DNA from 2 places in the Aromatoleum evansii genome. Region 1 is predicted to be linked to the other one. Evidence: predicted binding sites of a transcription regulator. Region 1 holds the regulator's gene; the other holds the start of a gene.
What was found. The regulator FNR, encoded in region 1, switches genes on or off when oxygen is low (the NO sensors DNR and NnrR bind a similar motif). The targets are predictions, from matches to a motif close to TTGANCTAGNTCAA.

Region 1 (14,701 bases):
GGCTGGTGTCGCTCGGTTACCGGGGAAAGATCTACGCCACGGCTGCCACCGTCGACCTGCTCGGCGTGATGTTGCTCGATTCTGCGCACATCATGGAAAAGGAGGCGGAGTGGATCAACCGTGGCAAGCGCGAGCGCAATCTGCGCCGCGGCTACGAGGCGGCTCCGCTGTATACCGTCAATCAGGCACGAGCGAGCCTGGCGAGCCTGCGCAAGGTCGCATACGGCGAAGAGTTTACGCCGCACCCGGGGGTCCGTTGCCGCTTTCATGACGCGGGCCACATCCTGGGATCAGCGGTGATCGAGCTCGACATCGAATCCGGCAGCGCTGTGCGCAAGGTGGTTTTCAGCGGTGACCTCGGGCAGCCGACGAGGCCGGTGTTGCGCGACCCTACGCCGATTCCGGAGGCGGACTTCCTTGTTGTGGAGTCTACATACGGCAATCGCGCTCACCGCGCGATGGCGGAAACCGAACGGGAGCTTGTATCCATACTCAAGGACACGCTCGAGCGCCGGAAGGGCAATGTCATCATCCCGGCGTTTGCTGTAGGGCGCACGCAGGAAATGCTGTTCGTGCTGGCGGGGCTGGTGCGTCAGGGCAAACTGGACGGGCTGGATGTGGTCGTCGATTCGCCGATGGCGGCGGCAGTGACAGAGCTCACGCTGCGTTACGACGAGCTGTGGGACGACGAAACGCGCGAGCTGCTTGGCTGGATCCGTGCCCACGGCGAGCGTATGCGCCTGAGGTTCGTTCAGGATGTGGAAGAGTCGAAGGCGCTGAATGACGAACGGTCCGGGCTTGTGATCATTTCGGCAAGCGGGATGTGCGAGGCGGGGCGGATCAAGCATCACCTGCGCTACAACATCGACCGCAGCGAGTGCAGCATCGTGATCTGCGGTTTCCAGGCGGCAGGCACGCTGGGCAGGCGCCTGGTTGACGGTGCCCGCGCGGTCACCCTGTTCGGCGAGCGGATCCCGGTGCGGGCCGCAGTCCATACCATAGGGGGGCTGTCGGCCCACGCCGACCAGCCGGCGTTGCTGGAATGGCTGGCGAATTTCGTCCAGCCGCCACGCCATACGTTTGTCGTGCATGGCGAGCTGCAGGCGGCAACTGCGCTGGCGGATGCAGTGGATGAGCGGTTCGGCTGGCCGCATGTCACGGTTCCGGCCGCGGGGCACTGTTATAGTCTGACTTGAGCGTCATCGCGACGTGCGGGAGCGTCGGGCCATGAAGAACGGAACTGCGAACAGGAAGCGTGGTGCGGGAGATCCTCAGCGAGCCGTGCGGCGCGCACTTCGCGATATCCACGACAGCGTCGAAGGGACCCTCGATCCGCTCGGGATGGCTGCCCCGATCATGCATGCACAGCTTGCCTGGCTTGCTCACCCCCAGGAACTTGCCGAACGGATGGTCGAGCTCTCGAGCGACCTGTGGCGCCTGCAATGGCATTCCGCCTGCCGTGCGATGGGGCTGGCCAGCAAGGATCCTGTCGTTCCCAATGCTGACGATGAGCGGTTTGCCGATCCGGTGTGGACCGATTCCGCAACTTGGGATCTGACCAAGGAGTGGTACCTCGCGTTCACGCACCACATGCAGGACATGCTCTTCGACACGCCGGGGCTCTCGAGCAAGGAGCGCCGTCGGGCCGCGTTCTGGTGGCGGAAGTGGTTGAACGCGGTTGCGCCGACCAATTTCTTCTGGACCAATCCGGTCGCCATCCGCAAGGCCATGGAGACGAAGGGCGAGAGCCTCGCCGAAGGCGTACGCAACATGCTCGCGGACCTCGAGGCGGGCGAAATCCGCCTGAGCAGCCCGGGCGATTTCAAGGTGGGGGTCACGCTGGGCACGACCGCGGGAACGGTCGTGTTCCGCAATCAGCTGCTGGAGGTGATCCACTACGCGCCGACGCAGCCGAAGGTGCATGCCGAGCCAGTCGTGATCGTCACGCCATGGATCAACAAGTTCTACATTCTCGATCTGACGCCGAAGAAGAGCATGGTCCGCTATCTGCTGGATCAGGGCCTGGACGTGTTCATCACGAGCTGGAAGAACCCCGATCAGTCGATGCGCGACGTCACCTTCGATGCCTATCTGGAGGAGGGCGTCCAGGCGATCGTCGAAACGGCGCGCAGCTTCACCGGCGCAGCCAAGGTGCATGCTGTCGGCTACTGTATCGGCGGCACGGCGCTGGCGATGTACATGGCGTGGGCGAATCGCCGCTTCCCCCCGAACGAGGTGCCGGTGGCCGACTGGACGCTGTTCACGACGCTGGTCGACTTCCATCGGCCCGGGGATATCGAGGTATTCATCGATGAGGCGAGCGTCCGCTACCTTTCCGAGAACATGGCGCGCAAGGGCTTCCTCGAAGGCAAGGAAATGGCGTCCGCCTTCCGCCTGCTCCGTTCCAACAGCCTGATCTGGCACTACGTCGTGCACGGCTGGCTGTACGGCGAGGCGCCCGCGCCCTTCGATGTGCTGTACTGGAACATGGATGCCACACGCATGCCCTATGCAATGCATGCGTGGTACCTGCGCGAGCTCTATCTCGAGAATCGCCTTATCGAGGTGGATGGCCTGACGATCTCGGGGCAGCCGATCGATCTGTCCCGCATCGTCCAGCCGCTGTATGCCGTGGGAGCCGAGGACGACCACATCGCGCCGTGGGCGCAGGCGTATCGCGTCAATAATATCGTCACCGGGCCGCGGCGTTTCGTGCTGTCGAGCTCGGGCCACATCCTTGGCATCGTCAACCCGCCGGTGAATCCGCCCAGGCGCAAGTACTGGGTCGCGGCGGCCCGACGCACGGACAAGGCGGACGACTGGCGCAAGCACGCCGAGGAGCATGAGGGCAGCTGGTGGAACGACTGGGTCGCCTGGCTCAAGCCGCGCTGCGGCGAGCTTGTCGACGCCCGCCCTGCCGCGTCCGCGGCCTTTCCCGAGATTGCCCGGGCTCCGGGGCAATACGTGCTCGAGCGCTGATCCGATCCCGGCTCGACGGCTGAGCCGGGGGCGCTACCCCCGATTGACCCCTGTCAAGGTGCCCCGCGGCCTGCGCACAGAGAATCCCCCGAAAGCCCCGCCAGACGGTGCCGGTCAGCCCTGATGGCGGGCCAGGCGGGCGGGGTCCAGCAGGGAGATGTGTTTACCGTGTACCGTGATGAGTCCGGCTTCGGACAGGTCGTGAAAAATCCGCGACAGCGTTTCGGGCGTCAGATTGAGCCGCGAGGCGATGACCTGCTTGCTTGTCGGCAGGGCGATGTCGCAGGCGCCGTCGCTTTCGCCGTCGACCTGCTGCAGCAGGTAGCCGATCACCCGCTGCATGCTCGAGCGCAGGGAGTAGGTCTCGACGTCCTGGATCATGCCGTGCAGGCGGATCGCCATGCCGGCGAGGAGTTTGCGTGCGAATCCCGGATCCTGGTCGATCAGTTCCGATACCACCGCCTGGCCGATGTGCAGCAGCTGCGTCGTGGTGAGGGCTTCGGCGAACACCGGGTACGGGCGGTTGAGGAACATCACGGCCTCGCCGAAGGTGTGCATGGGGCTGATGATTTCGACAACTTTTTCGTTGCCCTGCGCGGACGACACGGCGAGCTTCATCTGACCCGAAACGACGTAGTAGAAGCCGTGCACGGGATCGCCGCGCTGGAACAGGATTTCGCCCTTCTCGAGATGGCGTTCGCGGGTGAAGCGGGCGACACGGTCGATCTCCTCTGCGGTCAGTTCGCCGAAGAAAGAAACCTGGCGCAGAGCGGCGGGGATATCGACTGGACGGTTGGGCATTTCGGACTCCGTGGGGAAACTCGTGCATTCTAACCCGCAACCCAATACGGGCCGCGATCCTGTGCCTCGGCGACTGTCTCCGTTGGGCGCGACAACGGACAAGGCGCAGGCTCGAGCAAAGCCGGCTTCGGGCTCCTTGATGCTGTTTGTCGCGCCGCACAGGACACTGTTCCTTTCCGGCGCCGTGATGCTTCTCGTGAGCTTTGCGCTGTGGGCCATCGAGCTCGGCGCCCGCGCGGGGCTGCTGCCTGCGATCGGCTGGGTGTTCCCCCCGGGGTGGATGCACGCCCTGCTCGTGACGGGCGGCGTCTTCCCCCTGTTCATGTTCGGATTTCTCCTCACCGCCATGCCACGCTGGCAGGGATACGACGAGATTGCGGCGGGGCGCTGGCTCTGGTCGTGGCGCCTGCTCGCTGCCGGGTGGGCCCTCGTTACGGTGGGGATGATCGCGCCGGGCGTTGCCATGGCGGGCTTGGTGCTCGTGCTTGCCGGATGGGGCGGGATGCAGCGCATCCTGTGGCAGGTCGCGCATCATGGCGATCTGGAGGCCCTGCATGCTCGCGTGGTGTGCTACGCGATGATCGCCGGAATGGTTGCCGTACTTGCCTGGCTCGGTTTTGCGCTGAGCGGCGATCCGGTCTGGGCGCGTATTGCGATCGAGCTTGCGGTGTTCTGCTCGCTGTTGCCGGTGTTCTTCAGTGTGTGCCATCGCATGGTGCCCTTCTTTTCCAGCGGCGTGATCCCGTCCTACGTCATGGTGCGTCCGCTGTGGGTTCTGGTGCTGGTCGTCGGGGGCAGCGTCATGCATGCCGTGTTCGACGTCGCGGGATGGTTGTCGCTGCGCTGGATCGCGGATGCACCCGCCGCGGTCGCGGCCCTGTGGCTGTCGCGGCAGTGGCGGCCGGTGCCGGCGATGAAGGTGCCCCTGCTGGGGATGCTCCACATCGGCTTTCTGTGGCTGGGAATCGCGCTGACCCTCTTCGCGATCCAGAGCGCGGCCTCGCTGCTCGGGTACAACATGCTGGGCATGGCCCCGCTGCATGCGCTGGGTGTCGGATTCTTCGGGTCCGTCCTGATGGCGATGGTGTCGCGGGTCACCCTCGGGCATTCGGGTCGCAAGCTCGCAGCAGATCGCCTGACTTGGGGACTTTTCCTCGGTCTCGAACTCGTCGTCGTCGTGCGGATCACGGCTGAGCTCGTCCCCGCAGGCTGGTCGGCGCTCGTCATGCTGCTGGCTGTGCTCGGTTGGCTGGGCGTGTTCGGCGCCTGGGCAACGCGCTATCTGCCGATCTACTGGCGCCCGCGCAGCGACGGGCGTCCGGGTTGAGCGCATGTACCCGGCGATCAAGCACCTGCACATCCTGTGTGCGATCCTGAGCATCAGCGGCTTCCTGCTGCAGGGCATGTGGATGCTGCTGCGCAGCCCCCTGGTGGATCACCGCGTCACGCGCACTCTGCCGCATGTGATCGACACGGTGTTTCTCGGCAGCGCGATCACGCTGGCGACGATGAGCGGCCATTACCCCTTCGTCGCGCCGTGGGTCACCGCCAAGGTCGTCGCGCTTGTCGTCTATATTCTTCTTGGCGCGACCGCGCTGCGCTGGGGACGCACCATGCGCGTCCGGGTAATGGCGCTGCTGGCGGCCCTGCTTGTTTTTTCATGGATCGTGTCGGTGGCACTGAGCAAGCACCCGGCAGGATTCCTCGCGTATGCCGGAGTGTTCCAATGACCGATTCGCTGATCCCTTCCTCGCCCGGTTTCGAGACGCCTCTCGAGATGCTCGAGGCCTGCCATGAGCGCCTGCAGGCGCAGCTTGCGACCCTGGCACGGCTCGCCGCATGGCTGCCGGAGCATGGTCCGGACAAGCAGGCGCAGCAGGCTGCCGCCAACGTGATGCGTTACTTCGACGTCGCTGCCGTCAAGCATCATCAGGACGAGGAGGACGACCTTTTCCCCGTCCTGCGCGCGCGTGCCGATGAGGCCCGGCGTGCCGAACTCGGCACGCTCATCGACTGGATCCTGGCGGATCACCAGAAGCTCTTTGCCGGCTGGGCGCGGATGCGCACGCGTCTTGAGCGCATTGCCGCCGGGGAAGCGACCGATCTCACACCGGCGGACGTCGACGCGTTCGCGGATGCCTATCGCCGCCACATTCAGCGCGAGGAGGGCGAGCTGTTGCCAATTGCGCGCAATCTGCTGTCCGAAGAAGACATCGCCGCCCTGTCCGGCACGATGACTGCGCGACGGCGTCAATAACGGCCGAGGGCGACGGGCGTATGAAGAGGGAAAGCCCCTTCAGGGGCGCGGCGTGGGGTGCTGGATCAGCCGCTTCAGGCCGACGATGTCCAGAATGCGGATGTGTTTCTGCTGAACTGCGATCAGCCCTTCGTCCTGGAACTTCGAAAAGGCGCGCGACACAGTCTCCAGCTTTAGGCCGAGATAGGAGCCGATCTCCTCGCGGGTCATGCGCAGGTGGAACTCCGCCGGAGAAAAGCCGCGCGCCGTGAAACGCTGGGACATGTTGAGCAGGAAGGCCGCCAGGCGCTCTTCCGCACGCATCGAGCCGAGGAGGGTCATCACGCCATGGTCGCGCACGATTTCGCGGCTCATCACCTTGTGGAACTGCAGCTGCAGCCCCTCGACCACGCGCGAAAGCTCCTCGAGCTTGCTGTATGCGATGACGCACACCTCGCTGTCTTCCAGCGCGATCGCGTTGCAGGAATGGGCTTCGGTGCTGATGCCGTCGAGTCCGAGCATCTCCCCGGTCATCTGGAAGCCGGTGACCTGTTCGCGCCCGTCCTCAAGCAGCACGTCGGTCTTGAATGAGCCGGCGCGGATCGCGTAGATTGCCTCGAAGGGATCGCCCGCGCGATACAGGTGCTGCTGGCGCTTGATCTTGCGACGTGCGCCGACGAGTTCGTCGAGACGGTCGATTTCCGATTCCGACATCCCGAACGGCAGGCACAGCTCGACCAGATTGCACTGGGAGCATGCGACCTTCAGACTCGCAACTGTAATCGGCACCGTCGCCTTCATTTGCACGATAATATTGTTCCTTCTACATCGACCGAGAAGTGGCAGGCGCCTGTCGGAATGTACCGTTGATCCACGTCAACCACGAAACTGCGGCTTTTTGAGATCGTACGGAATGCACTCAAGCGATACAACCATGACCAGTCAGAAAGATCTTGTTTTCGACCAGCAGTTGATTCGTCGGTTCGACATCAACGGGCCGCGTTACACGTCCTACCCGACGGCCGATCGCTTCGTCGAAGCGTTCGATGCCCGTGCATTGCGGGACTGGCTGGCGCAACGCGGTGTGGGCGGCGTGAGTAAACCGCTCTCATTATACTTCCACATCCCCTTCTGTAACACGATCTGCTATTACTGCGCCTGCAACAAGATCATCACCAAGGATCATGCGCGCTCGGCCAAGTACCTGAAATATCTCGATAAGGAAATCGAGATGCAGGCAGCCGCGCTGGGCGGAAGCCATCAGGTCACGCAGCTGCACCTGGGCGGCGGCACGCCGACCTTCCTGTCGCACGACGAGCTGCGCCAGCTCATGGACTCGGTGCGCAAGCGCTTCACGCTGGTGCCGAACGGCGAATACTCGATCGAAGTCGATCCGCGCAAGGTCGATTTCGACACGGTCAAACTGCTCGCCGACCTTGGCTTCAACCGCATGAGCGTCGGTGTGCAGGACTTCAACGAGGACGTGCAGGAGGCGGTCAACCGCATCCAGAGCTACGACGAAACCAAGCTCGTGATCGATGCCGCCCGTGCCACCGGCTTCAAGTCGATCAGCATGGACCTGATCTACGGCCTGCCGCGCCAGAACATCATCAGCTTCAACCGCACGCTCGAGCAGGTGCTGGAGCTGTCGCCCGATCGCATCTCGCTGTACAGCTACGCCCACCTGCCGGGTCTGTTCAAGCCGCAGCGGCGCATCGCGATCAACGACATGCCGACGTCCGACACCAAGCTGCAGATCCTGCAGCTGGCGATCCGCCGCCTGACCGAGGCGGGCTATGTCTATATCGGCATGGATCACTTCGCGAAGCCGGACGACGAGCTGACGATCGCGCAGCGCCAGGGGCGCCTGCACCGGAATTTCCAGGGCTATTCGACGCAGGCCGAGTGCGACCTGCTGGCCTTCGGCGTCTCGGCGATCGGCAAGATCGGTCCGGTGTATTCGCAGAACGTGAAGACGCTCGACGAGTACTACGATGCCCTCGATCGCGACGAACTCCCCGTCCTGCGCGGCATCGAGCTTACTGCCGACGACCTGCTGCGCCGCTCGATCATCCAGGCGCTGATGTGCCATTTCGAGCTGTCGATCGACTCGATAGAGATCGCGCACTTGATCAAGTTCGACGAATATTTCGCCGACGAGCTCGAGGATCTCAAGGCGATGGAGGAGGCCGGGCTGCTGAAGGTCAGCGACAAGTGGATCAGCGTGCTGCCCCCGGGGCGTCTTCTGGTGCGGGGTATCGCAATGGTGTTCGACCGCTACCTGCGCGCAGACCGCGAGCGCGCGCGCTATTCGAAGGTCATCTGAACCGAGCGCACAGCCCGCGGGCGCGGGCTGTGCAGGGCAGGAGAAGGTGATACAGTGCGGGCGTCCTCGGGCGCCCGTTTCTTTTTGGGCTGCGGCCGCGGGCTTCTTCTGTCTTTCCCATCGTCGCCATGCCTGAAACCGGTTACATCGCAGCCTTCCTGATCGGCCTTCTGGGAGGCACGCACTGCGTCAGCATGTGTGGCGGCATCGTCGGTGCGCTCACCGTGAACATGCCCGGCCGGGCCGGTCGCCAGTGGCAGGTGCACCTCGCCTACAACCTCGGCCGGATTGCCACCTACACCGCGCTGGGCGGTGCCCTCGGTGCCCTCGGCACGGTGGGCATGCTGTTCTCGGACATCCTGCCGGTGCAGATGGGCCTGTACGTGCTCGCGAACCTGATGCTCGTCGCCCTGGGCTTGTACTTGACCGGCTTCACACGCCTGCTCGCGCCCGTCGAACGCGCGGGCCTCGTGCTGTGGAAACGCGTGCAACCTTTCACTGCACGCTTCATCCCCGCCCGTTCGGTCGGCCAGGCCTTGCCGCTAGGGCTGCTGTGGGGATTCCTGCCCTGCGGCCTCGTCTATAGCGTGCTGACGACTGCCCTGGTGACCGGCTCGGCAGGGCGCGGGGCGGGGCTGATGCTGGCCTTCGGGCTCGGTACGCTGCCCAACCTGATGCTTGCGGGGATGGTGTTCAAGCGCTTCCGCGACATCACGCGCAACCGCCGCGTCCGTTTCGTCGCCGGAATGCTCGTCCTCGGTTTCGGCGTGTTCGGGCTGTTCCATGCCCCCAGCCTCGGCGGCGCGCTCTGGCGCGGCGTCGTGTGCGAGGTGTGAGGGCTCAGCCAGGCCGTTGGTGTGGTGGCCGGGCGCGAGCCTTCACTCGCGTGCAGGGGGCTCGGCGGCGTTCGCGAGGGCGTGGAGGATCGGGCAGGGGGCGGGCGCCTCCGTATGCTCGCAACAGGACACGAGCCCCTGCAGCGCGCTGCGCATCTCCTCCAGCTGGCGGATGCGCGACTCGACATCCGCGATCTTCGCCTGGGCGAACGCGCGTGCCCGTTCGCGGTCTGTTTCTTCGTCCAGCGCGAGCAGCTCCGAGACCTCGTCGAGGCTGAAGCCGAGCGCTTGGGCACGGCGGATGAAGCGCAGGCGAGCGACTTCGTCCATTCCGTAGACGCGGAACGCGCCCCGGTGGGCGCCGTTCGCCGCGAGCAGGCCGCGACGCTGGTAATAGCGCACGGTTTCGACGCCGACTCCGGCGGATTTCGCCAGCGCACCGATGGTGAGGGTACTGATGGGGGTGTTCATGGGGGTTGACTCCGTACTTCGGTACAGGGTTTAGACTGCCACCAGACGTTCCGTTCCGCAAGCGCCGAACGGGCCGTGCGGATCCGGGGAGGATCCGGAACCTGGCGAATGGAGTGGTGCAGATGAGTGCTCCCGAAACGACAATGAAGAGCCCGACACTGGAGTTGCCGGTGTCCGGAATGACCTGCGCCGCGTGTGCGGCGCGGATCGAAAAGGTGCTGAAACGTCTGCCGGGGGTGGACGCCTCGGTCAATCTCGCCGCGGAAAAGGCGCGCGTGAGTTTCAGCGATCCGGCCAGCGGACCCGAGCAGGTGATCGCGGCGATCCGCAAGGCCGGATTCGATGTGCCGCAGGCGACGATGGAACTCGCCATCACGGGCATGACCTGTGCAGCGTGCGCGACTCGGTTGGAAAAGGTGCTCAACCGGCTGCCGGGCGTCGATGCGGCGGTGAATTTCGCGACCGAACGCGCGACGCTGCGCTTCCAGCCGGGGCTTGTCGTTCCCGAGGCCATTCGCGAGGCCGTGCGTCGCGCGGGCTTCGAAGGGGTGGAAACGGGCATCGCCGCGCGCGAGCAGCAGCGCCTGCAGCAGGCGCAGGCGTGGAAGTCGGACATGCGGCGCTTCTGGATCGCCGCGCTGCTCACCTTGCCGCTGCTGGCACAGATGCCCCTGATGTTCGGCGGGCAATGGGCGGGCGCGCACGAACTCGTTCCCCGCTGGCTGCAGCTGCTGCTCGCCACACCGGTGCAGTTCTGGATCGGCGCGCGCTTCTACCGCGGCGCGTGGTCCGCCCTGCGCGGGGGCGGGGCCAACATGGATGTGCTGGTGGTGCTCGGAACGTCGATGGCGTGGATCTACAGCACGGCGGTGACGCTGCTCGGTCGTCACGACCTGCACGTGTATTTCGAGGCGTCGGCGACGATCATCACGCTGATCCTGCTCGGCAAGTTGCTCGAGGCGCGTGCCAAGGCGCGCACGACGGCGGCGCTCGATGCCTTGCTGCGCCTGCAGCCCAAGCTCGCGTTCGTCGAGCGCGACGGCGAGATCGTTTCCGTTCCCGTGGAGACCCTGCAGCCCGAAGACCGCTTCGTGGTGCGCCCCGGCGATGCGATCCCGGTGGATGGCGAGGTCGAGTCGGGTGAGTCGGCGATCAACGAGGCAATGCTGACGGGGGAAAGCATGCCGGTCGACAAGCGCCCGGGCGACAAGGTGTTTGCGGCCACCCTGAATGGACAGGGGGTCTTGCGCTGCCGGGCGACCGGTGTCGGGGCGCATACGCTGCTGGCGGGAATCATTCGCATGGTCGAGCAGGCGCAGGGCTCGAAGGCGCCCGTGCAGCGGCTCGCGGACCGCATCGCGGCCGTTTTCGTCCCTGTCGTCGTGGCGATAGCGGCGCTTACTTTCGTCGGCTGGTGGTGGCTGGCGGGGGACTTCGCCCAGGCATTGATCAGCGCCGTTGCGGTGTTGGTGATCGCATGTCCCTGTGCGCTCGGGCTGGCGACCCCCACCGCGATCATGGTCGGAACGGGGCAAGGGGCCCGTGCGGGCATGCTGGTGAAAAATGCCGAGGCGCTCGAGCTGGCGGAAAGGATCAGGGTGCTCGCGGTGGACAAGACCGGCACGCTGACGGAGGGGGCGCCGGAGGTGAGCGACGTGATTCCCGCCGCCGGGTGGAGTCGCGAGGACTTGCTTGCGATCGCGGGCGCACTGGAGGCGACGAGCGCCCACCCGATCGCCGCGGCGATCGTCCGTGCCGCGCGCGAATCCGGGGCGCAGCGTGCTTCGGCGGAAGAGGTGGTGGCTGTAGGGGGCAAGGGACTTGCGGGGCGCGTCGAGGGGCGTGAGGTGCTCATCGGCACGCCGGGTTTCCTCGACGAGCGGCAGGCCTCGGTGGATGCCGCGGTTTGCGAGCGGATGGCGGCGGGGGGCAAGACCCTCGTGGCCGTGGCCGTCGATGGCGTGTTCGCGGGTGTCATCGGCGTGGCGGACCGCGTCCGCGCCGATTCGGCCGCGGCGGTCGCGCGCCTCAAGGCGCGCGGTCTGCGGGTGGTGATGCTGACCGGCGATCACCCGGCCACGGCCGCCGCGATTGCGGCGCAGACGGGCATCGAGGACTGGCGCGCGGGCGTGCTGCCGGGAGATAAGGCCGCTGCGGTGAAGGCCCTCGCCGGCCACGGACGGGTCGGCATGGCGGGCGACGGCATCAACGACGCCCCCGCATTAGCGGCCGCCGACGTATCGTTTGCAATCGGTGTCGGCGCCGACGTCGCGGTCGAGGCTGCGGACATCACGCTGGTGAGGAACAGCCTGCACGGGGTGGCGGATGCGATCGAGTTGTCGCGCGCGACGCTGTCCAAGATCCGGCAGAATCTGTTCTTTGCCTTCATCTACAACGTGCTGGGCATCCCGCTGGCGGCGCTGGGTCTCCTCAATCCGGTGATTGCCGCTGCGGCGATGGCGATGAGTTCGGTTTCGGTAGTCACCAATTCGCTGCTGCTGCGGCGTTGGGCGCCGGACCGATGAGCCGATTTCTCGGGAGAAACTGATATGGCGGAAGTGACGATCAAGGTCGAGGACATGAGCTGCGGCGGCTGCGTGCGCAACGTGACGACGGTCCTCAAGGCGCTGCCGGGCGTGAGCGATGCCCAGGTGTCGCTCGAAGCGGCCCAGGCCGTGATCCAGTACGATCCGGCAAAAGTGTCGGTCGAGGCGATGCGCGCGGCGGTCGAGGATGCCGGCTTCGGCAGTCCCGCCTGACGAGGCACTGCGGGGCTCAGTCGTCCAGTTTGAAGACGATGGGCACCAGGAGCGAGCTTTCGATGGCTGTTTCGCCTTGGCGAGCCGGCACGAATCGCCATGACTGCACGGTCTCCCGGGCGGCGTCGTCCAGCCTCGGATGCCCGCTGCTGTGCGCGACTTCCACCGCTTCGGCGCGCCCGTCGGGGCGCACGCGCACGCGCAGCGTGACCTTTCCCTGTTCGCCGCGCCGCCGCGACAGCTTCGGATACTGGGGCGCGGGGTTTTCGAGATAGGCGGCGTCGTACCTCGGCGCATGGAACGACGCACCGGCTGCCGTCGCGCTCCGGGCCGGCGCAGCGTCCGTGATCCCGGCGGGCGCCGATGTGTTGCGGGTCGTGGGGGTGTGCGGGTCTCCGCCGGGCTCCGGCTCTGCCTGCAGCTGTGGCGAGTGCGTGTCAGGCTCGGCACGTCCGGCGGAAGCGGCGGTCAGCTCCGCGGAGGGTGGGGGGGAGGCGGCAGAGTCCGCCCGGCGTCCGTGGGGCTTTGCGGGGGGCGGAGCGGCTAATTTCCGGGCCGGAACCGAGAGATGCGTGACGGGCGCAGCGTGCGGATCGGGCGAGGCGAGGTACGTCCCGGATCGGGGCTGCGCGTCTGCGGCAAGCAGGCGGACGCTGATGGCCGCGGCTTCGGCCAGCTGCGGTTCCCGCTGGGGCTCGCCTCCCAGCCCGGAGAGTGCGGCCAGTCCGGCCGCGTGCGCGCCGGCGACCGCGGCCAGCCAGCCCCAATGGACCGCTCGCAGCCCTTGCTTCGGGCGGCGCGATGGTGGCGAGGCCGTGGGAGGCGGTGCGGGCATCCGGAGCAGGCGTGTTCGTGCAATCAGGGCGCGCGATTATAGCGTGCCGGGCGGAATGCCCGGGGCGCCCTGCTTCCCCGGCTGGTCGCCGAATGTTTCAAGCTGCCGACGACAGGGGTTATTTCCACATATAATTCGCCCCACAAAATTTTCACGGGAGGGAAGTATGGGTTTCGATCAGGTGAAGGCCGGCAAGGACGTGCCGAACGATATCAACGTCATCATCGAGATTCCGGCTCAGGCCGATCCGATCAAGTTCGAGGTGGACAAGGATAGCGGCGCGGTGTTCGTCGACCGCTTCATGGGCACCTCGATGCGCTACCCGATCAACTACGGCTACGTTCCGCACACGATCGCCGGTGACGGCGACCCGGTCGACGTGCTGGTCGTGACGCCCTTCCCGCTGCTGCCGGGCGTGGTGATCCGCTGCCGTCCCGTCGGCGTGCTGAAGATGGAAGATGAGTCGGGCCAGGACGCGAAGGTCGTCGCGGTTCCCGTCTCCAAGCTGACCCCGCTGTACGACAAGGTGCAGACCACCGACGACCTGCCCGAACTGCTGATGAAGCAGACCGTGCACTTCTTCGAGCACTACAAGGATCTCGAGCCGGGCAAGTGGGTCAAGGTGCTGGGCTGGGGTTCGGTCGAAGATGCCAAGAAGGAAATCCTCGACGGCCTGAACAACGCTGCCGGCAAGTAATCACGTCACCGTCTGCAGGATGAGGATGGCCCGCCAGAGCGCGGGCCATCTGCTTTTCAGGGGAAGGTGAAAGCGCTAGCCGAGCTTGCAGTCGCTGGCGAGCGGCTTGTTCGTGTCGCGGTCGAGCAGGATGCTCTTCCACGGCAGGTCGATCCATACCAGGCCGCTGCGTTCGTCCTCGAAGCGCGGCAGCCCCGAGTGCGACGGATTGCGCGCGAGCTGGTAGCGTTTTCCGCTCCAGCCGATGTGAACCTGGCTGGCATTGCCGGCCGTACGCTGCACGTCGACGCGCCGCCCCATGTCGCAGCGATATGTGCCGCTCGCAAGCTGGAATTCCAGCTGTTGATTATCCGTGCTCGCCGGGGTGTCGAGGACGCCGGGCTCCGTTCCCGCGCCTGCGGAGGGCGCAGGCGGCGTGCTCGAACATGCGGCGAGGGCGAGAAGCGAAGCGAGGAGCGCGAACCGGACTGGCATCGAATGATCCGTTGGGGTACTTGATGATTGCATTCTAGTTCCCCGCTGTCGGGCGTCGTGCCGGCTGTCGGCAGTCAAGCGTAACAGAAGGTTTCCCGGGTAAGGCGGGCCGTTCGCGCAGGTGGCCGGCTGCCGGGACGCAGGCCGACGCGGTATAGTTGCGCCCATGAAACTGCATGCTCAATCGCTCTCCATCGCCGTTGCCCAACTGAATTGCACGGTGGGCGACCTGAAGGCGAACGCCGACCGGATCATCCGCGCCGTCGAACAGGCCCGCACGCTCGGCG
Region 2 (14,701 bases), 2.5 Mb from region 1:
AGGTGCCGGTCGAGGTCGTCGAGCAGCGTTTTTCGCATTCTAAAACGAGATTTCAGGATGTGCAATAACTCCCGATGCTCATTTCGGGCATGGAAACGGGCACGCGGAAAGCACGGCAAAAGCCGCAGCGCGAACGGCATCTGGCGCGTTCGTGGGAGCGGTGGCGGGACGAGTGCAACGGGGAACGGAAGAACCGCCGGGGTGGCGGCGGGGAAAAAAATCGGCCGGGAGAAAGGGAGGGAGAGGAAGATCTCCCGGCCGATTCGGAAAGCGGAAAGCAGAGGGGCTAGCGGCCCGATGCCCTGCGACGGTCTTCATCGTAGGCAAATACCACGCGACCGTCGCGTACCTCGCCCATGAAAATATCATGAACGCTGGTAATCGTCTCGTGGCGGTCCTTCGAAAAGGGGGTGCGATACGTCATGACCACGCCCTCGATCTTCTCGTTCAGGTTTTCCAGCGCCTCGCGGACGCGGTCGCCATCGGTGGTGCCTGCCTGGCGGATCGCTGCGGCGAGCAGAAGGAGGGAATCATACCCCTGAGCGGCCGCCGGGGGGACAGGAATGCGCCCGCTGCCGGTCGACTCGCGCCATGCCTCGATGAAGGCCTTGCGCCGGCTGCTTGTCGGCTCCGGAATGAATGTCTGCGGCATGCGTGCGCCTTCTGCGTTGGGGCCGGCGTTGTCGATGAAGTTCGACATCGCCAGAGTCCAGCTGCCGATCAGCGGCACACGCCAGTTGATGCGCGCCATGCCGTTGGCGATCTGGGCGAGCTCGGGCCCGATGCCGTAGGTGAGGATTGCCTCCGCTCCGGCCTCGCGTGCACGACGCAGCGGCATGGTCATGTCCGTCTGCTGCAGGTTGAAGCGTTCGACCGCCACCGGCTTCAGGTTGCGCTCGGCGAGCGTGCGTTCGAGATCCTCGCGTCCGAGCTGACCATAATTCGTCGCGTCGTGGAAGATCGCCACGCGCTTCAGCCCGCGCCGCTCGACGGCTTCGCTGACGATCATCGCGGCCTGTATCGTGTCGTTTGCCGAGATACGAAAGACGAAGTTGTCCGGATGTTGCGGCGGCAGGAATTGCCGGGTCACGATTGAGCCTGTCGCGACCGAGGTGATGACCGGGATGCGCGCCTCCTGATAGAAGCGCTGGCTCGCGAGGGCGACGCCGGTGTTGGCGATGCCCAGTCCGGCCACCACGCGATGCTTGTTGATGAGCTCCTGCACCACCTGGGCGCCGCGCTCGTTGCGCGCTTCGTCGTCGCGCTCGATGAGTTCGATCGGGCGGCCGAGGATGCCGCCTTTCGCATTCAGCTCCGCGGCGGCGATGCGGATGCCCTCGCGCATGGAGATCCCCATCGGGCTGGAGCCACCGGTGAACGGTCCGGACACCCCGATGCGTATGGGGTCGGCCGCGAGCGCGGGCAGGGCGAGGAGATACAGCAGTGCGAGGAGCAGGCGCAGCACGCGGAGATCTCTCATCAGGTGAGGAAGGCCAACAATGTACGTGGGGGGGCGGCCGGGCAGAATTGGCGAAAACCCCAAGCGCAGCGGCGGTGGCCTTCCTTAGGGGAAAACCCGACTGACGCCGCCGCGCCGCCCCCATGACAATTGCGGCGGACCGCGCCTCTTGTGCAGACGCGCGCGCGTTCAAGCTGCCGTCCGTCCCCGCCGCCTGCCCTGCATTCCGATGCCCGATTCCGCCGATTCCGTCCGCCTTGCGCGGACCCGCCTGTACTGGACCGCCCCCTACGTGGCGGTGGGCATCTTCGCGCTCACGATGCTGGGGCTGGTGTGGCTGCTGCAGTTGCGCGACGCGGAAACGCAGCGCAACGCGGTCGCGCGCGACGTGCAGTGGGCCGAGCAGACGATGCGCCTGCACATGCAGGGAACCGAGGAGTTCCTCAACCAGCTCGCCCGCGACCTCGCCGTGTCGGCGCTCGACCAGAACGGCTTCCAGGTGCGCGCCAACCAGCACATCGCCAACAACGGCGAGCTCGTGAACGTCGTGTGGGTCGGTCCGGAAGAGCTGGTGCGCTGGACCGCGCCCTTCGATACCACCGACTGGCTGACCGGCGATGCGCTGTCGCGTGTCCAGGCGACCGCCATGTATCGCGCACGCGACACGGGGCATGCGACCTATGGCGAGGCCTATCAGACGCCGGGCAAGCGTTACGTGCTGGATGTGTTCGTCCCGGTGCGCCACGGGCGCGAGTTCCTGGGGGCGATCGTCGGCGTGTATTCGATCGAGCGCGTGCTGCAGTATCTCGTGCCCAGCTGGTTCGGCGAGAAGTACCACCTGGCGCTGATCGGCCCGCAGGGCGAGACGCTGGCGGTCAACTCCAGCGTCGTGGACCTCGACCAGTCGATCTCGTATTCGATTCCGCTCGATCCTCCCGGCACCGGCCTGGTGCTGCGTGCAACCGCCTTCCGCACCCCCAGCCAGCTGCCGCAGGCCCTGCCGACGGCGATGATCGTCGGCCTGTCGGTGATCGTGTTGTGGACCCTGTGGCTGCTGCGGTCGCACGTGCAGCGGCGCGTGCGCGTGGAGAAGGAGCGCGACCGGCTGTTCAACCTGTCGCTCGACCTGCTGTGCATCGTCGGCCTCGATGGCGTGTTCCGCCGCGCCAACCCGGCATTCGAGCGCATCCTCGGCTACCTGCCGGACGAACTGCCCGGGCGGCCGCTGCTCGATCTCGTGCATGCCGACGACGTTCCCTTCGCCGTCGAGCAGATGCGCCGGCTCGCGGACGGTCAGCCGGTGAGCTTCGAGATCCGCTGCCGTTGCGCCGACGGCAGCTTCCGCTGGCTGGACTGGAGCATCAACCCGGTGCGCGAGGAAAAGCTGGTGTATGCCGTCGCGCACGACATCACCGGCCGCAAGGCGGGCGAGGAGGCATTGCGCGCGGAGTCGGCCTTCCGCAAGGCGATGGAAGAATCGGTGATGACCGGCATGCGCGCCATCGATCTCACGGGCCGGATCATCTATGTGAACTCCGCCTTCTGCCGCATGGTCGGCTTCGAGGAGGAGGAGCTCCTCGGAGCCACGCGTCCCTTCCCGTACTGGGCTCCCGAGGAGCTCGAGGCGTGCAGCCACAACCTGGACCTGACCCTGCTGGGCCGGGCGCCGCCGAGCGGCTTCGAGATGCACATCCGGCGCAAGAACGGCGAGCGCATCGACGCGCGCTTCTACCTCTCGCCGCTGATCGACGCCAATGGCGTGCAGACCGGCTGGATGGCCTCGGTCACCGACATCACCGAGCCGAAGCGCATCCGCGCCGCGTTGGAGGCTGCCCACGAGCGCTTCGAGGCGGTGATCGACGGTCTGGAGGCGGCGGTGTTCGTCGCGGATGCGCGTACCGACGAGATCCTGTTCGCCAACCGCGCGTTCAAGAACATCCATGGCTTCGACGCCGTCGGGCGGACGGTGCGCGTCGTCGCCGTGCCGCAGCCCGAGCGCGGCGATTATCCGGTCGACCCGCGTGGCCTGACCGCCGCCGACCTGCCGCGCGAACTCTTCGACGGCGAACTGCAGCATCCGCTTTCCGGCCGCTGGTATCACGTGCGGGAACACGCGACGCGCTGGGTGGACGGGCGCGTCGTGCGCATGGGCATCGCCACCGACATCACCGAGCGCAAGCAGACCGCCGAAGTCTCGCGCCAGCAGGCCGAGCGCCTGCAGCGCACCTCGCGCCTGATCACGATGGGCGAGATGGCGTCCACGCTCGCGCACGAGCTCAACCAGCCGCTGTCGGCCATCGCCAACTACTGCATGGGCTGCGTGACGCGCATCCAGTCCGGCAGCGCGCGCGAGGAAGACCTGCTGGCGGCGATGCAGAAGGCGAGCTTCCAGGCCGAGCGCGCCGGCAAGATCATCCGCCGCGTCCGCGAGTTCGTGAAGAAGAGCGAGCCGCGGCGCAGTGCGGTGCAGATCTCCGACGTGCTCGACGACGCGATCGGTTTCGCCGAGATCGACGCCCGGCGCATGAGTTCGCGCATCGTGTCGGAGGTCGATCCCGACCTGCCCGCGGTGTTTGCGGACCGCATCATGATCGAGCAGGTCGCGCTGAACCTGATCAAGAACGGCATCGACGCGATGGCCGACCTGCCGCCCGAGCTGCGCGTGCTCACGGTGCGCGCGCGCGCACTGGGCCCGCGGGCGGTCGAAGTGGCCGTGATCGACCGCGGCCACGGCATCGGCGAAGAGGAGCGCAGCCACCTGTTCACGCCTTTCTACACGACCAAGTCGGAAGGCATGGGCATGGGACTCAACATCTGCCGCTCGATCATCGAGTTTCATGACGGGCGATTGATTGTGGACTCCAATCCGGAAGGGGGTACCATCTTCTCATTCACCTTGCCTACAGAGTTCGCCAGTGACCGCACCGTCCGCCGCACCTGAACAATGCATCTACGTCATCGACGACGACGAAGCCCTGCGCGATTCACTCGTGTGGCTGCTCGAATCGAGCGGCTATCGCGTGCAGGCATGGGAGTCGGCCGAGAGCTTCCTGCGTGACTACCTGCCGACGATGACCGGTTGCGTCGTGCTCGACGTGCGCATGCCCGGCATGAGCGGGCTGGAACTCTTCGAGGAGCTCAAGCGTCGGCACTTCACGCTGCCAGTGATTTTCATCACCGGCCATGGCGACGTGCCGATGGCAGTATCGGCAGTGAAGAAGGGTGCCGTCGATTTCATCGAGAAGCCGTTCAGCGAGCGCGACATGCTGAGCCTGATCTCGGAATGCCTTGCGGCCGAGCAGGAGAGCCGGGACAAGCGACAGCTCGAGGCCGATACCGCACGGCGCCTCACTCACCTCACGCAGCGCGAGCGCGAGGTGCTGGATCTCATCATCGCGGGCAAGCTCAACAAGCAGATCGCCGACGTGCTCGGCATCAGCATCAAGACGGTGGAGGTACACCGTGCGCGCGTGATGGAGAAGATGGAGGCCAACTCGCTGGCCGAACTCGTGCAGAACGTGCTGGCGGTGCCCGGAGGTGGCGGCCGCTGACGGGTGTGCTGCCTGTTGCAGGAGGAGTCATGGGCGTCGGGAAGTGTCTGGTCGCAGTCCTCGTCCTCGGGTGCATGGCCCCGGCCATTGCCGCCCCCGACCGACCCGCGGAGCAGCTGGTGCGCGAGCGCTGTCGCAAGTGCCACGGCATGAACGGCCTGAGCGGCGAGGCGGAGTTTCCCAAGCTTGCGGGGCAGGACGTCGAATACCTTACCCGGCAGATGGCCAACTTCAAGACCGGCGTGCGCACGAGCAAGCGCATGAAACAGCGCGTCGAAGACCTCTCCGGCGGTGAAATGCGCGCGCTGGCCGAATATTTCAGCGCCAAGCCGATCGTGCCGGAGCGGGACGCCGACCCGGTGCAGGTCGACATCGGCCGCCACATCTATTATTCGGGCATCCCGGCGAAAGGCGTCACGGCCTGCACGACCTGCCATGGCCCGCAGGGCCGCGGCGCAATGTACCTGCCGCGCCTCGCCGGACAGCACGCGCAGTATCTGGCCTCGCAGTTGCGGGCTTTCCGCGAGCATTCCCGCACCTCGCCCAACATGGTCATGCACACGGTGGTGGAGAACATTGCCGACGCGGAGATCGAGGCAGTCGCGAAGTTTCTCAGCGTGATGGAGTGAAGGTCGTCGGCGGACGTGCCGCCGATCGTTTCCTGTTCGTCGCTGTGGCTCAAGTTTGGGGACGTTCACCCGTTAATGGCGCTTATCAATTTAATATTTGCGGCCATTAAAATTAGAGGGGATATCTTGTGCCGAATCTTTACGGACTGAGTGTGGGATTCCGTCTGCGGCTGATCGTGATCGTCGCTTTCGTCTTGTTCGCCGCGGTGATGGTCCAGGCCGTGGTCTCCTTCCGGGGAGCAATGGAGGACGAACGCAAGGGAACCGTCCGGCATGCCGTGGAGGCCGTCCATGGCACGCTCGAGTACTTCCACAAGCGCGAGGCGGCAGGCGAGATGAGCCGCGAGGATGCCCAGGCGGCCGCGAAGGCGGCGGTCAAGGGCTTGCGCCACGGTGATGGCGAGTACTTCTTCATCACCGACATGCATCCGCATACCCTGATGCACCCGATCAAGCCGGAGCTCGACGGGCGCGACATGAGCGACGCCGCCGATCCCAAGGGAAAGCGCCTGTTCGTCGAGTTCGTCAAGGTCGTGCGCAAGGATGGCGCCGGGTTCGTCGACTACCTCTGGCCCAAGCCCGGCGAAAGCGAGCCGCAGCCGAAGATTTCCTACGTCAAGGGGTTTGCGCCCTGGGGCTGGATCCTCGGGACTGGCGTCTACGTGAATGACATGGACCGCGTCTTCTGGCGTCAGACCACCGAGACCCTGATCTTCGGCGGCGTTGCCGCGCTGCTGCTGATTCTCGTTTCCTGGCGAATCGGTCGCGGCATCCTGCGCCAGCTCGGCGGCGAGCCGTCGGAGCTGCAGCGTGTCGCCGCACGGATCGCCGAGCGCGACCTGACGTCGCACGTCAAGGTGAAGGAGGGCGATTCTCGCAGCATCACCTACGCGATGGACCAGATGCAGTCGCGGCTCGCCGAGGTCATCCGGCGCGTGCGCGACAATGCCCACGACGTGACCGATGCCGTGCGCCAGGCGGCCGACGCGGGGCAGGCGATCCACGACGCGGCGCTGCACCAGACCGAGGTTGCCGGCAGTACCGCGGCCGCCATCGAGCAGATGGCCGTGAGCATCGCCCACGTGTCCGACAACACCGACGAAGCGCGCAACAACTCGCAGCGCACCGCGGAGGTCGCCCAGCGCGGCGAGGATCTCGCCCGCGACGCCTCGGAGGGCATTGCGCAGATTTCCGACACCGTGGCGAGCGCCGCCAAGCAGATCCAGGTGCTGCGCGACCGCTCCGGCGAGATCGGCGAAATCGCCGACGTGATCCGCGAGATCTCCGACCAGACGAATCTCCTGGCGCTCAACGCGGCGATCGAGGCGGCACGCGCGGGCGAGCAGGGCCGCGGTTTCGCCGTCGTCGCCGACGAGGTGCGCAAGCTCGCCGAACGTACTGGTGCGGCCACGGCGCAGATCTCGCAGGTGATCGTATCGGTGAAGGCCGAGACCGAGAGCGCGGTGGCAAGCATCGAAGAGATCGTGCCCAAGGTGGACTCGGGCGCCCGCCGTTCCAAGGAGGCCGCCGACGCATTGCGCCAGATCCGCGAGGGGGCGCACGACACGCTGGGTCGCCTTGAAGACGTCGTGCTGTCGATGAAGGAGCTCACCGCGGCGAGCAACAGCGTCGCGACCAACATGCAGGAGGTCGCACAGATGGCCGAGCGCAGCAGCAGCGAAATCCGCAGCAGCACCGAGTCGACGGAAAAACTGAAGCACAGCGCCGAGGCGTTGGAGGCCCTCACCGCGGGTTTCCGCGTCGACTGAAATCCTTCCGGTACGGGGCATTTTGCCCCGTTTGATCCTGGTCAATAGAGCAAAGTTGACCGGTCGGTAAACTTTGCTCTCCGATTCATATCGTCCAGGGTCACCCCATGCCTGTCACTCAGACCGTTCCCGCGGCCACCCGCATGTTCCTGTCCGGCAACGACGCGGTTGCGCGCGCCGTCTGGGAGGCAGGCACCCGCGTCGCCGCCGCCTACCCGGGCACCCCGTCGACCGAGATCCTCGAAGTCCTGTCGCGCTACCCCGGCCTGCACACCGAGTGGTCGATCAACGAGAAGGTCTCGATGGAAGTCGCCCTGGGGGCCTCGATGGTCGGCGCGCGCGCCTTCTGTGCGATGAAGCACGTCGGCCTCAACGTCGCCTCCGACGCGCTGATGACGATGACCGTCACCGGCACCGAAGGCGGCCTCGTGATCGCCGTTGCCGACGACGTCGGCATGTCCTCGTCGCAGAACGAACAGGACTCGCGCTACTGGGGCCGCTTCGCGCACGTGCCGGTGCTCGAACCCGCCGATTCGCACGAAGCCTACGCGATGACGCTTGCAGCCTTCGAGCTGTCCGAGCGCCTGAAGAGTCCCGTGATCCTGCGCCTGACGACGCGCATCTGCCACGTCAAGGGCGTGGTGCAGACCGGCGAGCGCATCGAGATCGAACCCGCCGGCTTCGTCAAGGATCCGCGCCACTGGGTCATGGTGCCCGGCAATGCCAAGCCGCGCCTGCCTTCGATGTTCGAGCGCGAGGCCGCCGCGCGTGCCGAGGCCGAAGTCTCGCCGCTCAATTTCCAGGTCGATGGCAGCGACCGCCGCATCGGCTTCGTCACCTCGGGCCCCACCTTCATGCATGTGCGCGAGGCCTTCCCCGATGCGCCGGTGTTCAAGCTCGGCCTCTCCTGTCCACCGCCGCTCGAAAGCCTGCGGCGTTTCGCCGCCACGGTCGATAGCGTTCTGGTGGTCGAGGAAACCGAGCCGCTGCTCGAAACCGAGATGAAGGCCGCCGGCATCGCATGCCATGGCAAGGACGTGCTGCCGCGTATCGGCGAACTCGCCCCGGACGTGCTCGAGCCCGCGGTCAGGCGACTGCGCGGCGAGGTCGTGCCGGAACCGGAGCATGTCCCGGCGCAACAGGTCTTCCCCCGCCCGCCGACGATGTGCGTCGCCTGTCCGCACCTGGGCGTGTATTACACGCTGTCGCAGATGCGCAACGTCATCATCTCGGGCGACATCGGCTGCTACACGCTCGGCGCCGGCCATCCGTGGAACGCCCTCGACACCTGCATCTCGATGGGCGCGTCGATGGGCACCGCACTGGGCATGGACAAGGGGCGCGGCAAGGTCGACGCGAACAAGAAGGTCGTCGCGGTGATCGGCGACTCCACCTTCATGCACATGGGCATGCAGGGCCTGCTCGACATCACCTGGAACCGCGGCAACGTCACCGTGCTGCTGCTCGACAACCGCGCCGTGGGCATGACCGGCGGCCAGGACAACCCCGGCACCGGGCGCGACATCCACGGCGAGGAAACCGCGCGTGTCGATTTCGCCAAGCTGTGCGAGGCGCTCGGCGTGAAAAAGGAGCGCATCCACGTCGTCGATCCCTACGAACTGCCGGTGCTGTTCAAGGCGCTGCGCGAGGAAACGAAGATCGAGGAGCCTTCGGTCATCATCACCAACCGTCCCTGCGTGCTGATCGACCACTACCAGCCGGCCAAGTCCTTTACGGTCATCGAGGATCGCTGCACCGGCTGCGGCAACTGCGTCGAAGTCGGCTGCCCCGCAATCCACGTCACGCGCCGCGACAAGGCCGTCAAGGCTTCGGGCAAGGAGGTCGATCTGTCCTTCGTGCGCATCGAGACCTCGGCCTGCACCGGCTGCGGCCTGTGCGTGCGGCCGTGTGCGCCCGAGGCCATCGTGCATGCCGACCCCGTCCAATCCGTCCAGTCCGTGCAGTTCGTCAGGAAGTGAGCGCCGCCATGTCCCAGATCACCAACATCCTCGTGTGCGGCGTCGGCGGCCAGGGCGTCATGACGGCGACCGAAATCCTTGCCGAAGCCGCCATCTCCCTCGGTTTCGACGTGAAGAAGACCGAAGTTGCCGGCATGAGCCAGCGCGGCGGGGTCGTCACCTCGCACCTGCGTTTCGGCAAGGTCGTGCTGTCACCGCAAATCGTGCCGGGCGAGGCGGATCTTCTCATCGGATTCGAATCGGCCGAGGCATTGCGCTGGAGCCACATGCTGCGCCCGGGCGGCGTCGCGCTGGTGAACTCCGGGCGCATCGTGCCGCCTATCGTCAATCTCGGCCTGTTCGACTATCCCGAGGATCCCGTCGCGAAGATGCGCGCGCTCGGGCTCACCGTACATGCCTTCGATGCAACGACGATCGCGACGGACCTCGGCAACATCAGGCTCGGCAACACCGTGATGCTGGGCGCTTGCGCCGACCACCTCCCATTCCCCGCTCAGGTGCTGCGTGATGCAGTGCTGGCGCGCTTCGGCACGCGCAAGCCGCATCTGGTCGAAGCCAACCGTCAAGCCTTCGAGGCTGGTCGGCAGGCTGTCGGCGGCGACGCGCTGGCAGCGTAGGATGCGGGGCGTCGGGCGTAGGGCGGGACGAGCGCAGCGCATCCCGCCGATCCCACGGCCGACGCGCGCTCAAGGATCGCAGGGCGGGATACGCCTGCGGCTCCTCCCGCCCTGCTAGTCCGTGCGGATAGGAAGAATCCTGCAGTAGCCCTCACGAGCACTGCAGTCGTGCGACTGCCCGGCGTCCTGCGCATAGCCTTCGCACAAGCCCCTGATCCTGCGATAAAATGCTCGGTTTTTCATCAGGGCATTTCTTCCATGACTGCTCGCATCATCGACGGCAACGCGCTCTCTGCGCACGTGCGCGGCGAAATTGCCGACCGCGCGGCAACGCTCAGTGCGCAAGGGGTGCAACCCTGCCTCGCAGTGATCCTCGTCGGCGACAACCCGGCCTCCGCCGTCTATGTACGCAACAAGGTATCCGGCTGCGAAAAGGCCGGCATCCGCTCGCTGCGCTTCGATTTTCCGGTCGATGTCGATGCCGCCGAAGTCATGGCGAAGATCGCGGCGCTCAACGCCGACCCCGCCGTGCACGGCATCCTCGTGCAGCTGCCGCTGCCCAGGCAGTTCAACGAGGCCGAAGTGCTGGAGGCGATCAGCGTCGACAAGGACGTCGACGGCTTTCACGCCGAGAACGTCGGGCGCCTGTCGCAGGGCCGGGAAGCCTTCCTGCCGTGTACGCCGCATGGTGTCATGAAGATGCTCGAAGCCGCGAACGTGCCGGTGCAGGGCGCCGAGGCCGTCATCATCGGCCGCTCGAACATCGTCGGCAAGCCGATGGCGATGCTGCTGACGAACGCCGGTGCCACCGTCACCGTCACGCACTCGAAGACGCGCGACCTCGCCTTCCATACCCGCCGCGCAGACATCCTCGTCGCCGCGATCGGCAAGCCGCGCTTCGTCACGGCCGACATGATCAAGCCGGGCGCGGTCGTCATCGACGTCGGCATCAACCGCCTCACCGAGGGCCCGGATGCCGGCAAGCTGTGCGGCGACGTGGACTTTGAAGCGGCGAAGGACGTCGCCTCCGCGATCACGCCGGTGCCCGGCGGCGTCGGTCCGATGACCATCACCATGCTGCTCGCGAACACCGTCGAGTCGGCCGAACGCGCGCTGCGCAGGAAAGGTTAATTCTCATGAGCGACAAACCCCTGATCGGGATCATCATGGGATCCAACTCCGACTGGCCCACCATGCAGGCCGCGGCGAAGATCCTCAAGGAGTTCGGCGTCCCCTACGAGGCGCGCGTCGTCTCGGCCCACCGCACGCCGGACCTGATGTTCGCCTACGCGGACACCGCCCGCAGCCGCGGGCTGAAGGCCATCATCGCCGGCGCCGGCGGTGCCGCGCACCTGCCGGGCATGGTCGCCGCGAAGACCACCGTGCCGGTGCTGGGTGTGCCGGTGCAGTCCAAGGCCCTGTCCGGCCAGGATTCGCTGCTCTCCATCGTGCAGATGCCCAAGGGCATCCCCGTCGCGACGTTCGCGATCGGCGAGGCCGGCGCCGCGAACGCGGGCCTCTTCGCCGTTGCGCTGCTCGCCAACGAGGACGCCGCGCTGGCGAAGAAGCTCGAGGAATTCCGCACGCGCCAGACCCAGGCGGTGCTCGACATGACCCTGGATGAACAATGATCCTGCCTCCCGCAACATTGGGAATGCTCGGTGGCGGCCAACTCGGCCGCTTCTTCGTTTCTGCCGCCCATGAAATGGGCTACAAGGTCTGGGTGCTGGATCCCGATCCGAACAGCCCCGCCGGCCTGATTGCCGACCGCCACGTCGCCGCCGCCTACGACGACTACGCCGCGCTCGACGAGATGGCGCAAGGCTGTGCGGCCGTCACGACCGAATTCGAGAACGTTCCCGCGACGACGCTCGACTACCTCGCCAAGTTCGTTCCCGTGCACCCGTCGGCGAGCGCCGTCGCGGTGTGCCAGAACCGCGTCGCCGAAAAGACCTTCCTCGCCGACAACGGCCTGCCTCACGGTCCCTTCGCGGTGATCCGCTGCGAGGAGAATGTGCGTGATGCGGACGAAGCGCTCTTCCCGGCGGTCCTCAAGGTCGCCCGCTTCGGCTACGACGGCAAGGGGCAGGCGCGCGTCGCCAACCGCGAGGAGGCGCTGCACGCCTTCCACCAGTTCGGCGGCGAATCCTGCGTGCTCGAGAAGATGCTCAAGCTCGACAGCGAGATGTCGGTCGTGCTCGCGCGCGATGAGGCCGGCGCGGTGCGCTGCTTCCCGGCCGGCGAGAACAGCCATCGCCACGGCATCCTCGACGTCACCATCATGCCGGCGCGCATCGAACCAGTGCTCGCCGAGCGCGCACGCGACGTGGCGCAGGCCATTGCAGAGCGCCTCGACTACGTCGGCACGCTGGGGGTCGAATTCTTCGTCTGCGGCGGCCAGCTCTTCGTGAATGAGATGGCGCCACGCCCGCACAACAGCGGCCACCACACCATCGACGCCTGCGTCACCAGCCAGTACGAGCAGCAGGTCAAGGCCCTGTGCGGGCTGCCGCTCGGCGAGCCGCGCGCCCACAGCGCCGCCGTGATGGTGAACCTGCTCGGCGAGCTGTGGTACGACGACAACGGCGACTACCGCGAACCCGACTGGTCGGTCCTGCAGGCGATCCCCAACCTGCGCCTTCACCTGTATGCCAAGCACCATGCCCGGCCCGGCCGCAAGATGGGCCACTTCACCGTGATTGGCGAGGACGCGGCACAGGTCCTCGCCACCGCGATGCAGGCTCGCGCGGCGATCGGCATCCGCGATGACGAGCACTGAGCACGCGCAGCAGCCGGACGAGTGCGAGATCCGGCGCGCCGCGGAGTTGCTGCGCGCCGGCGAGCTCGTCGGCATGCCGACGGAGACGGTGTATGGCTTGGCCGCCGACGCCCTGAACGTCGACGCCGTCGCCAGGATCTTCAGCGCCAAGGGGCGCCCGGCCGACCATCCGTTGATCGTCCACCTTCCCGATGCCGCGCACCTCGTACGCTGGGCGCGTGCCATCCCGAAGGAGGCGATCGCACTCGCGAACGCCTTCTGGCCTGGTCCGATGACCCTGATCCTCAAGCGCGAGGAGGGCGTCCCCGACGCCGTCACCGGCGGGCAGGACACGGTAGGCCTGCGCGTGCCGGATCACCCCGTCGCGCTCGCGCTGCTGCGCGCATTCGACTCCGGCATCGCTGCTCCGTCCGCCAACCGCTTCGGCCGCATCAGCCCCACCACGGCCGCGCACGTGCGCGAGGAACTGGGTGACAAGGTTGCGTTGGTGCTCGACGGCGGACCCTGCCAGGTCGGCATCGAATCGACCATCCTCGACCTCTCGCGCGGCACGCCCGTGATCCTGCGCCCCGGCGCGATCTCCGCCGACGACATCGCCCGCGTCATCGGTCGCCGGCCGGCGACGCGTACCGCGCATGCGGAGGAGGGCGCCGCTGCCGCCGAACCCGACCAGCCGCGAGTCTCCGGCTCGCTCGCGGCCCACTACGCGCCGCGTACGCCGCTGCAGCTCATCCCCGTCTCCCGGCTGATAGAGGAGGCCGCCACGCTCGCAGGGGAGGGAAGCCGCGTTGCCGTCCTGGCGAGAACCTGCCCCGATCCCCGGGACGCCCGCCTGACCTGGCGCAACGCCCCGGCGGAACCCGCGGGCTTCGCGCATGATCTTTACGCAAACCTGCGCGAACTGGACGCCTGCGGCGCCGATTTCATCGTCGTCGAGGCCCTGCCGGAAACGCCCGACTGGCAAGCCATCGCCGACCGCCTCGGCCGTGCGGCGGTAGGGTCGGGCGACGGAGAGGCTGTGCTCGACTTACACGACGAAACCTGAGTGAAGACTCGCCCTTCCAAAATGCCGGGAGCGTCGCTATAATTCGCCGCTCTTGGGCCGATAGCTCAGCTGGGAGAGCGCTGCGTTCGCAATGCAGAGGTCGGGAGTTCGATCCTCCTTCGGTCCACCAAATTCAAAAGGCCAGACATTGCTCTGTGTGCCGTTAAGCATAAAGTGGCCACCAGGCCAGTTTATGCTTTATTTCACGATTGGCCATATTTTGGTTTATCGGGTGCGGCATAGTAGTCTGGACGGTTTGCTTTCGCGGTCTGTAACCGCGGCTGTTACAAGAGTCAAAAAAACGGGACCTCGCGGTCCCGTTTTCTTTTAAGGCGGGGCGAGCTAGCTCGGCCGACGGTCCATCACCGCGCTGATGTGCCGGAAGATGCCTGAAACTGCCTGAGCTGCTGGGTCGAGCCGATTCCAAATGTCCCGGGCACTCATCCCCTCGTAGCCGGCTCCGAGGCGCTCATCCAGAACCTGCTCAATCTGCGCGTGCAGTCTCGCTTGGCTTTGGTCACCCTGGGAGGCACGATGGCGGAGGAAGCGGTCGGCCAGAGCCCGGGCTTCGGTGTTCGCACGGAGGTAAAGGTTTTTGCGGTCGACTCCCAAGCGCTCGCTGGCCTGGTGGACGGACACCGCCTCGGGTTCCTCTAGCATGGCGCGGAGCTGAGCCCGGATGTTCTCCCAGTCGAGCTCCCTGGACTTGATACCGGCCCGGGGCGATTCGGGTAGCTCGATGGCCAACTGCATCGGCACAAGAGGTGGCTCCCAACCTTCGATGTCGCCAGCAAATAGCTTGTCGAGGCCGATGCCGCCGTGGCCGGCAATGGTAAGCCAAGCCTTCAGGGCTGGAATTCCGCCCTTGTTGAG

Region 2: the regulator FNR is predicted to act here: its motif matches at 7,440-7,453, upstream of U5817_RS17480 (thiamine pyrophosphate-dependent enzyme).

Annotation. Positions count from the first base shown of each region.
Region 1 is NZ_CP141259.1:1,244,846-1,259,546, forward strand. Features, by position in the region: gene U5817_RS05640 (MBL fold metallo-hydrolase RNA specificity domain-containing protein) at 1-1,196, shown strand, start outside; gene U5817_RS05645 (PHA/PHB synthase family protein) at 1,342-2,979, shown strand; gene U5817_RS05650 (Crp/Fnr family transcriptional regulator) at 3,094-3,780, opposite strand; gene U5817_RS05655 (NnrS family protein) at 3,968-5,107, shown strand; gene U5817_RS05660 (SirB2 family protein) at 5,112-5,510, shown strand; gene U5817_RS05665 (hemerythrin domain-containing protein) at 5,507-6,037, shown strand; gene fnr (fumarate/nitrate reduction transcriptional regulator Fnr) at 6,077-6,817, opposite strand; gene hemN (oxygen-independent coproporphyrinogen III oxidase) at 6,951-8,342, shown strand; gene U5817_RS05680 (sulfite exporter TauE/SafE family protein) at 8,471-9,178, shown strand; gene U5817_RS05685 (MerR family transcriptional regulator) at 9,221-9,649, opposite strand; gene U5817_RS05690 (heavy metal translocating P-type ATPase) at 9,772-12,174, shown strand; gene U5817_RS05695 (heavy-metal-associated domain-containing protein) at 12,199-12,408, shown strand; gene U5817_RS05700 (TonB family protein) at 12,425-13,243, opposite strand; gene ppa (inorganic diphosphatase) at 13,410-13,940, shown strand; gene U5817_RS05710 (MliC family protein) at 14,016-14,414, opposite strand; gene U5817_RS05715 (NAD+ synthase) at 14,581-14,701, shown strand, end outside.
Region 2 is NZ_CP141259.1:3,738,017-3,752,717, reverse strand. Features, by position in the region: gene U5817_RS17505 (ABC transporter substrate-binding protein) at 287-1,480, opposite strand; gene U5817_RS17500 (PAS domain S-box protein) at 1,689-4,400, shown strand; gene U5817_RS17495 (response regulator transcription factor) at 4,375-5,010, shown strand; gene U5817_RS17490 (c-type cytochrome) at 5,040-5,639, shown strand; gene U5817_RS17485 (methyl-accepting chemotaxis protein) at 5,792-7,408, shown strand; gene U5817_RS17480 (thiamine pyrophosphate-dependent enzyme) at 7,516-9,387, shown strand; gene U5817_RS17475 (indolepyruvate oxidoreductase subunit beta) at 9,396-10,004, shown strand; gene folD (bifunctional methylenetetrahydrofolate dehydrogenase/methenyltetrahydrofolate cyclohydrolase FolD) at 10,263-11,135, shown strand; gene purE (5-(carboxyamino)imidazole ribonucleotide mutase) at 11,141-11,635, shown strand; gene U5817_RS17460 (5-(carboxyamino)imidazole ribonucleotide synthase) at 11,632-12,783, shown strand; gene U5817_RS17455 (L-threonylcarbamoyladenylate synthase) at 12,770-13,828, shown strand; tRNA gene U5817_RS17450 (tRNA-Ala) at 13,883-13,958, shown strand; gene U5817_RS17445 (TniQ family protein) at 14,171-14,701, opposite strand, start outside.